4 regions of the Pseudomonas sp. NFXW11 genome follow, and region 1 is predicted to be linked to each of the others. Evidence: predicted binding sites of a transcription regulator. Region 1 holds the regulator's gene; each other region holds the start of a gene.
The links. The regulator FliA, encoded in region 1, starts transcription of late flagellar genes. The targets are predictions, from matches to a motif close to CTAAAGTTTNNNNNNNNNNNGCCGNTAA.
Positions count from the first base shown of each region.

Region 2: flgM (flagellar biosynthesis anti-sigma factor FlgM) is a predicted target of FliA. The motif match lies at 1,016-1,043, and genes of this name have one in related genera.
Region 3: J4P02_RS15310 (flagellar protein MotY) is a predicted target of FliA. The motif match lies at 937-964, and genes of this name have one in related genera.
Region 4: J4P02_RS00725 (methyl-accepting chemotaxis protein) is a predicted target of FliA. The motif match lies at 924-951, and genes of this name have one in related genera.

Region 1 is NZ_JAGEKI010000004.1:208,481-210,641, forward strand. It holds gene fleN (flagellar synthesis regulator FleN) at 1-805, shown strand, start outside; gene fliA (RNA polymerase sigma factor FliA) at 802-1,542, shown strand; gene J4P02_RS08845 (chemotaxis response regulator CheY) at 1,706-2,077, shown strand; gene J4P02_RS08850 (protein phosphatase CheZ) at 2,108-2,161, shown strand, end outside.
Region 2 is NZ_JAGEKI010000008.1:3,778-5,938, forward strand. It holds gene J4P02_RS13890 (chemotaxis protein CheV) at 1-92, opposite strand, end outside; gene flgA (flagellar basal body P-ring formation chaperone FlgA) at 168-929, shown strand; gene flgM (flagellar biosynthesis anti-sigma factor FlgM) at 1,082-1,399, shown strand; gene J4P02_RS13905 (flagella synthesis protein FlgN) at 1,448-1,915, shown strand; gene J4P02_RS13910 (flagellar brake protein) at 2,012-2,161, shown strand, end outside.
Region 3 is NZ_JAGEKI010000008.1:287,174-289,334, forward strand. It holds gene J4P02_RS15310 (flagellar protein MotY) at 1-873, opposite strand, end outside; gene pyrC (dihydroorotase) at 1,030-2,076, shown strand; gene rnt (ribonuclease T) at 2,073-2,161, shown strand, end outside.
Region 4 is NZ_JAGEKI010000001.1:162,451-164,611, reverse strand. It holds gene J4P02_RS00730 (undecaprenyl-diphosphate phosphatase) at 1-785, opposite strand, end outside; gene J4P02_RS00725 (methyl-accepting chemotaxis protein) at 1,079-2,161, shown strand, end outside.

The DNA of each region.
Region 1 (2,161 bases):
GATTGCGGTGACCGGCGGCAAAGGTGGCGTCGGCAAGACTAACGTGTCAGTGAACTTGTCCCTGGCTCTGGCTGAGCTGGGTCGGCGAGTCCTGCTGCTGGACGCCGATCTGGGTCTGGCCAACGTCGATGTCCTGCTAGGCCTGACCCCCAAACGCACCCTGGCCGATGTCATCGAAGGTCGCTGCGAGCTGCGCGATGTGCTGCTCCAGGGGCCTGGCGGCATCCGCATCGTACCGGCCGCTTCCGGCACCCAGAGCATGGTGCACCTGAGTCCTGCCCAGCATGCCGGCCTGATCCAGGCCTTCAGCGATATCGGCGACAATCTCGATGTGCTGGTGATCGACACCGCTGCGGGTATTGGTGACTCGGTAGTCAGTTTCGTCCGCGCGGCCCAGGAAGTGCTGCTGGTGGTGTGCGACGAGCCGACCTCGATCACCGATGCCTACGCCCTGATCAAGCTGCTCAACCGCGACTACGGCATGAACCGTTTCCGGGTCCTGGCCAACATGGCCCAGAGCCCCCAGGAAGGGCGCAACCTGTTTGCAAAATTGACCAAGGTCACTGATCGCTTCCTGGACGTGGCCTTACAATACGTCGGCGCAGTTCCCTACGATGAAAGCGTGCGCAAGGCCGTGCAAAAGCAGCGTGCGGTCTATGAAGCCTTTCCTCGTTCGAAGTGTGCATTGGCGTTCAAGGCCATCGCGCAGAAAGTCGATACCTGGCCATTGCCGGCGAACCCTCGCGGGCATCTGGAATTCTTTGTCGAGCGGCTAGTGCATCAAACAGCGGGACCGGTGCTATGACTGCCAGTGGCTACAACCTCTACAAGAAGTCCGCACGTGACAGCCAGTACGAACTGATCGAGCGCTACGCGCCACTGGTCAAGCGTATTGCCTATCACCTGCTGGCGCGGTTGCCGGCCAGCGTCCAGGTGGAAGACCTGATTCAGGCCGGGATGATCGGTTTGCTCGAAGTGTCGACCAAGTACGACGCGAGCAAGGGGGCGAGCTTCGAGACTTACGCGGGTATCCGTATCCGCGGGGCGATGCTCGACGAGGTTCGCAAAGGCGACTGGGCACCCCGTTCGGTACACCGAAATACCCGCATGGTCAGTGATGCCATCCGCACAATTGAAGCTAAAACCGGTCGTGACGCTAAAGATCACGAGGTTGCGGCCGAACTTCAATTGAGTCTCGACGATTATTACGGGATTCTGAACGACACCCTGGGCAGCCGCCTGTTCAGTTTCGACGACCTGTTGCAGGACGGCGAACACGAAGGGCTGCACGAGGATGGCGCCAGTGCTCATCTCGAACCGTCACGGGACCTGGAAGACGAACGTTTCCAGGCGGCCCTGGCGGATGCGATTGCCAATTTGCCGGAGCGCGAGCGACTGGTGTTGGCGCTGTACTACGACGAAGAGCTGAACCTCAAGGAAATCGGTGAGGTCCTGGGGGTCAGCGAATCGCGGGTCAGCCAGTTACACAGCCAGTGCGCAGCCCGCTTGCGGGGGCGTTTGGGGGAGTGGCGAGCGCGCTGACAGGCAGTGTGGGGACACTGCGAACAGGGCTGGTGCGGCAAGCTGCGCCGGTCTTGCGGTATGTGCTCCATGCAGTCGTTGCGTGTTATGCCGGATTGATTGAATGGCGTGTTCAGGTACTGAATGCGTTTAAGACTGCTTGGAGGTCGAATTGGACAAGAACATGAAAATCCTCATCGTTGATGACTTCTCAACGATGCGGCGGATCATAAAAAACCTGTTGCGTGATCTGGGTTTCACCAACACGGTCGAGGCCGACGATGGCACTACCGCCATTCCGGTACTCAACAGCGGAAGCATCGACTTTCTGGTAACGGACTGGAACATGCCGGGTATGACCGGTATCGACCTGCTGCGCCACGTGCGCGCCGATGAAAAGCTCAAGCACCTGCCGGTGCTGATGGTGACCGCGGAAGCCAAGCGCGAGCAGATCATCGAAGCTGCCCAGGCCGGGGTTAACGGCTATGTGGTCAAACCATTCACGGCCCAGGCGTTGAAAGAGAAGATCGAGAAAATCTTCGAACGCATCGGTTGAGGTGCGTAGCCATTCCGCCACGGGGGAGCTATGGAGCATAAAGAATCTTCACTGGACGACTTTGAGTCGACCCTGAAAAAACAT
Region 2 (2,161 bases), on a different contig from region 1:
TGCCCACCGTCCAGACGGAACAGCAGCAGCTCCAGGCGATTCTGCCCAACCAATTGCGTGCGCTGGTTTACCGAATCCATTACACCAGCCATGCCCAGACTCCCCAAAGCTTTAAGATCCGACGCACGCTCATTGCTAAACGGCACGGCGCTTGCTTTTTAACTGTTATGAACGCCAATACGACATTTTTCCGACGCCTGACATCCCGCACCCGCACACTGCTTTGCGGGCTGTCTGCGCTGTGCCTCTTAAACCCTGGCGGCCCTGCCGTTGCTGATTCGGTTACCCTGCCTGATTTACTTATCGGCGTCACTCAAGGGTTTCTTGAATTCACGGTAGAAGACTACCTGGCTACCAGTCAAACGGAAGGACGCTACGAAATTCAGGTCAACCAGCTGGACCCGCGCATGCACATGCCGGCGTGCGACAAGGAATTGACAGCGAACCTGGAAAGCCCGGCCCAGCCATTGGGGCGGGTCACGGTGAAAGTGCGCTGCGAAGGCGCCTCACCCTGGACCGTGTTCGTGCCGGCCCAGGTCAAGCTGTTCCGCGAAGTGGTCACCAGCGCCCGACCGCTCAAGCGCGCCAATATCATCGAGCCCGAGGATGTCGTACTGCGCGAACGGGACATCAGCCAGAACAATCAGGGCTATCTGACCTCGGTGGACCAAGCCATTGGTCAGAAACTTGTCCGACCAATGGTCGCCGACCAACTCGTCACCCTGGCTCATCTGGAACAGGCCGAAGTGGTTCGCAAGGGCGATCAGGTAGTGATTTCGGCACGCAGCGGCACCTTGAGCGTAAGAATGCCGGGCGAGGCACTGTCCAATGGCGGCATGAGCGAGCAGATCCGGGTCAAGAACCTGAACTCGCAACGGGTGATCAAGGCCCGCGTGACAGCACCGGGACAAGTGGAAGTGGCCATGTAGATCACTGGCGCTCGATCCACTCGCCCCCTAAACTGTGGCCGATAATAGGGTCGCGGATACCAGCGCAGGCTTGTCGACAATCGAGCCTAAAGTTTTTCAGGGTATGGCCGAAAACCAGGCAAGCGTCCAAATACCCAGAGGTTTTTTCAATCATGGTCATCGACTTCAGCCGTTTAAACAGCTCCCCATCACTGACAGGCAGTACGCGTACCAGCACCAGCAAGGAAACCGGCGACGCCGGCAAGTCCGCTGAGCTGAACACCGCGACCCAGACCAGCAAAAGCGGGGAATCGGTACACCTGAGCAATGAGGCTCAACAGTTGCAGAAGATCACTGACAAGCTGCGCGATCAGCCTGCCGTCGACAAAGCCCGCGTGGCCGAGTTGAAGCAAGCCATTGCCGATGGCAGCTACAAGGTCGACAGCAACCGTGTAGCCAGCAAACTGCTTAACTTCGAAGCCCAGCGCTAGCCATAGGCTCGCGCCAGGCTTTTGGACGCTTAATCCCCAAGGCCAGCCATGCACGACACCAATCTACTGCAACTGATCAACGATGATCTTGCTCCAGCTCAACAACTGTTGGAGCTGCTTCGAGCCGAATCCATTGCCCTGCACGGCCGCGACATGCCGCTGCTAGAGGATATCCTGGCGCAGAAGCAGGCCCTGGTCGTCTTGCTGGAACAGCATGGCCGCAAGCGCACGCAGATCCTTGACAGCCTCAACCTGCCAAGCAACCGCGAAGGTCTCGAGCAACTGGCCGGCCACTCGAGCCTGGGCCAGCAACTGCTCGAACAGAGCGCGATCCTGAGTCAACTGTTGGCCGACTGTCAGGCCACCAACGAAACCAACGGTCGCTCGATCCAGATTCAACAAGCCACTACCGCCAACCAGTTGAAAATCCTCAATGGCGGCGAACCTCCAGCTCTCTACGACGCCCGCGGCTCTACTTCGATGCTTGCGAAGCCCCGTGCACTCAGTCAGGCTTAGGCCGCAAAAATGAGTGCGCGCTACCCAGCCGTGAAACATGCTGGCAAAATGCTAGCCTCTGCGTGTAGTTGTATTTTGTCTGGAGATTGATGAACCGTGTTCAACGCCCCAAACGCGGAAGATACTCCGCAGCCACCCAAGGTGCTCACCACTGCGCTGGAGATTTCCTCCAACCTGCGGTTGCTGCAAGAGAGCCACGACCCGCTGATCATCACTTTCCATGAACGCAGCCAGCGCTTCCAAAGT
Region 3 (2,161 bases), on a different contig from region 1:
TGCTGCTGCTGGCTTTTCAGTAGGCGCGACCCGCTCCAGATGCACATTGACCCGACGATTCTTCGCCCGGTTGGCAGCATTGGTGTTGGGGGCCAGGGGATAGCGCTCGCCATGGAAGCGCACCACGATCTGGTTTTCCGCCAGGCCATTGGCCTTGAAGAACTCCATCACGGCCAAGGCCCGACGGCGCGACAGATCGCGATTGGTCAGGCGGTTGCCACTGTTGTCCGAGTGGCCATCAAGCTCGACATGATTGACCGTGGGATCGGCCTTGATGAAGTCCACCATCACCTGCAGCTTGGCCTTGGCCCGGGCATCCAGATCGATACCGCCGCCCGGGAAACCTATCTCGGCCTGCTTGACCTGCTCGTAGTTCATTGGCAGCAGCTTGGCCATGCAGCCTTGATAGTCACTGTAGGCCTTGCTGAATTTAACCGGCAGCAGGCGCACTTCGGACACCCCGCCCTCACGGGAAAAGTGCCGCACCACCGGGCTGCGCCCTTCCAGCAAGCCGGTGATCAGGCGACCGGCCTGCATCTGGTTGCTGTTGAACAGCACCCCATCGCTACCGGCCTTGACCGCGCCGAGGTTGATATCGCCGCGCCCAGGTTGCCAGGGGGCAGCGGCTGCAAGCAGGGTCGCCGAGCCACCCGCCTGCATCGGGTTGAAACTCTTGAGACGGAAGATCGCCTGCTCACCCGCGCGACGCACGAATTCGCCGGAACCGAAATCGGTCACGGGCTGGATCAGACGGCACTCGAACTTGTCGCCTTCGACCGTCCACTCAATGCTCTCCAGACGAGTCTGGAAAGTGAGAGCCATCGCGGGCAGGCTGGCAAACACACTGAGCAGGGCTAGATAACGCTGGCGCACGGGAGGCTCCACTGACGTGTACAACAGGAAAATCGACAGGCGTAAATACGCCATACCTTCGGGATATCGGTTGCTTGCGGCAAAACTTGATAGCGAGTGCCTGGAAGAGTCTTTTCCGGTAGCATTCCCCAGAGTTTTACCCGCCTGGAACCTCCCATGTCCGACCGCCTGACCCTGCTGCGTCCCGACGACTGGCATATTCATCTTCGCGATGGTGCCGTGTTGCCCAATACAGTCGCGGATGTCGCGCGCACCTTTGGCCGCGCCATCATCATGCCCAACCTGGTACCTCCGGTGCGCAATGCCGAGCAAGCCGACGCCTATCGCCAGCGTATTCTAGCTGCGCGTCCGGCCGGCAGCCGCTTCGAGCCGCTGATGGTGCTCTACCTCACCGACCTCACCCAGCCGGATGAAATCCGCGCGGCCAAGGCCTGCGGCTTCGTCCATGCCGCCAAGCTCTACCCCGCCGGTGCGACCACCAACTCGGATTCGGGCGTGACCAGCATCGACAAGATTTTCCCGGTGCTCGAAGCCATGGCCGAAGTCGGCCTGCCGTTGCTGATCCATGGTGAAGTGACCCGTGGCGACATCGACGTCTTCGACCGCGAGAAAATCTTTATCGACGAACACATGCGGCGAGTGGTCGAGCGCTTCCCCACGCTGAAAGTGGTGTTCGAGCACATCACCACCGGCGATGCGGTGCAGTTCGTCAACGAGGCCCCGGCCAACGTCGGCGCCACCATCACCGCCCACCACCTGCTGTACAACCGCAACCACATGCTGGTGGGCGGCATTCGCCCGCACTTCTATTGCCTGCCGATCCTCAAGCGCAACACCCATCAGGAAGCCCTGCTGGATGCGGCCACCAGCGGCAGCGCGAAGTTCTTCCTCGGCACCGACTCGGCTCCCCACGCCCAGCATGCCAAGGAAGCCGCTTGCGGCTGCGCCGGTTGCTACACCGCCTATGCCGCGATCGAGCTGTATGCCGAAGCGTTCGAACAGCGCAACGCACTGGATCAGCTGGAAGCTTTCGCCAGCCTCAATGGCCCGCGTTTCTATGGCCTGCCGGCCAACACCGACCGCATCACCCTGGTGCGTGAAGAATGGACTGCCCCTGCCAGCCTGCCGTTCGGCGAGCTGACTGTCATCCCGCTGCGCGCCGGTGAAAAACTGCGCTGGCGCCTGCTTGAGGAACACTCGTGAGTGACGATCATTTCGACGACGAACAAGAAGGCAACAGCGGTGGCTCTCGCCACCCGATGGCCGCACGCTTCCGCGGTTATCTGCC
Region 4 (2,161 bases), on a different contig from region 1:
GCGAGGATCAACAGGCCGAAGGCAATCCGGTACCAGGCGAACGCCGCGTAGCTGTGGCTGGCGATGAACTTCAGCAGGCCCTTGACCGCGATCATGGCGAAGATAAAGGCGGTGACGAAGCCGATGGCGAACACCGGGAAGTCATCGGGCTGGAACAGGTGCCGGTACTTGTAGCCGGAATACACCGCGGCGCCGACCATGGTCGGCATCGCCAGGAAAAACGAGAACTCGGTGGCGGTCTTGCGCGACAGGCCGAACAGCAAGCCGCCGATTATGGTCGAGCCCGAGCGCGAGGTGCCGGGGATCATCGCCAGGCACTGGGCGCAACCGACCTTGAGGGCGTCCTTCCAGGTGATTTCATCCACCGTTTCGGCATGCACCTCGTGCTGCCGGCGCTCGGCCCAGAGCATGATGATGCCGCCTACCACCAGGGCCGTGGCCACGGTGATGGGGTTGAACAGGTAGGCATGGATCAGATCGGCGAAGATCACCCCCAGCACCACCGCCGGCAGGAAGGCAATCAGCAGGTTGAGCGTGAAGCGCTGGGCCTTGGGCTGGGTCGGCAGGCCAAGCACCACTTCAAGGATCTTGCGCCTAAATTCCCAGACCACCGCCAGGATCGCCCCCAACTGAATAATGATGTTGAAGGCCATCGCCCGCTCGCCGCCAAAATTCAGCAGGTCGGCGACGATGATCTGGTGCCCGGTGCTGCTGATGGGTAAAAACTCGGTCAGGCCTTCGACTATCCCGAGTATCAATGCCTGTGCGGCGGTCCAAAGATCCATCAATCCCCCATAAGGCCATGCTCCTGGCATGCCTCTTTTTTAAGTGTTCGAAGCGTTGTTGCGTCGAGCGTAGCCGAGATTTCGGCTGGCATAAGTTCAACACAAGCCCATGAAAATTCTGTGAAAAGTCCGAAATGCTTCAGGTTTTGCGCGAAGGCGCCGAAATCCTAGCAGACAGGCGCAAAATGCGTCGCGATGTTATTGGACTTCCGTAGGGTTGGCGCTTTGCGGCCGGCATGCTTGGATGCTCACGGCCCTTAATGACAAGAACAAGAATCTGGAGTGACCGGATGATGAATAGCTTACGCAAGATGTCCATCAGTCAGCGCCTGTGGCTGATCCTGATCGTGGCGGTGCTGACCCTGGTGACCCTGGGCGTGATGATGCTCAAGCAGATTCATGGCGACCTGTACCAGGCCAAGGCGCAGAAGACCCAGCACGTGGTACAGACCGCCGCCGGCGTACTCGACTACTACCAGGGCCTGGAAGCCGCCGGCAGCCTGACCCGGGCCCAGGCGCAACAGCAGGCGCTGCAGACCATCCGCGGGCTGCGCTACAACCAGAACGACTACTTCTGGATCAACGACCTGACCCCGGTGATGATCATGCACCCGGCCAACCCCAAGCTCGACGGGCAGAACCTGGCGGCGATCAAGGACCCGGACGGTTTCCAGGTATTCAACGAGATGGTGGCCCTGGCCAAGGCCAAGGGCGCCGGCATGGTGGACTACCGCTGGCCCAAGCCCGGTGCCCAGCAGCCGGTGCAGAAAACCTCGTATATCCAGCTGTTCCAGCCCTGGGGCTGGATCATCGGTTCCGGGGTCTACATCGACGACCTGCAGGATGAGTTCTACAGCCAGGTACTGCGCGCCTCCTCCATCGGCCTGGTGATTGCCCTGCTGATGGCGGCGCTGGTGGTGCTGATTGTGCGCAGCATCGTCAGCCCGCTGCGGGAAAGCGTGCAGGCCATGGCCAATATCGCCAGCGGTGAAAGCGACCTGACCCGCAGCCTCGACACCCATGGCCAGGACGAAGTGACCGAACTGGCCCGGCACTTCAACGCATTCACCGCCAAGCTGCGCGGGGTGGTGATGCAGTTGCAGAACAGCGCCGCGGCCCTGGAGCAGTCCTCCAGCGAGCTGGGCAGCAATGCCGGCGAGGCCCAGGAACGCAGCCAGCAGCAATCGCAACAGATGGAACAGGTAGCCGCGGCCATCAGCCAGGTCACCACCGGGGTCCAGGACGTGGCGCGCAACGCCGAGCACGCCGCCGCCGAAGTGCGCGAGGCGGAGGTCCAGGCGCAGCAGGGCCAGGTCAATATCGACGGCAGCCTGCAGCAGATCGACCAGCTGTCCGGGACCATCGACCAGGCGGTG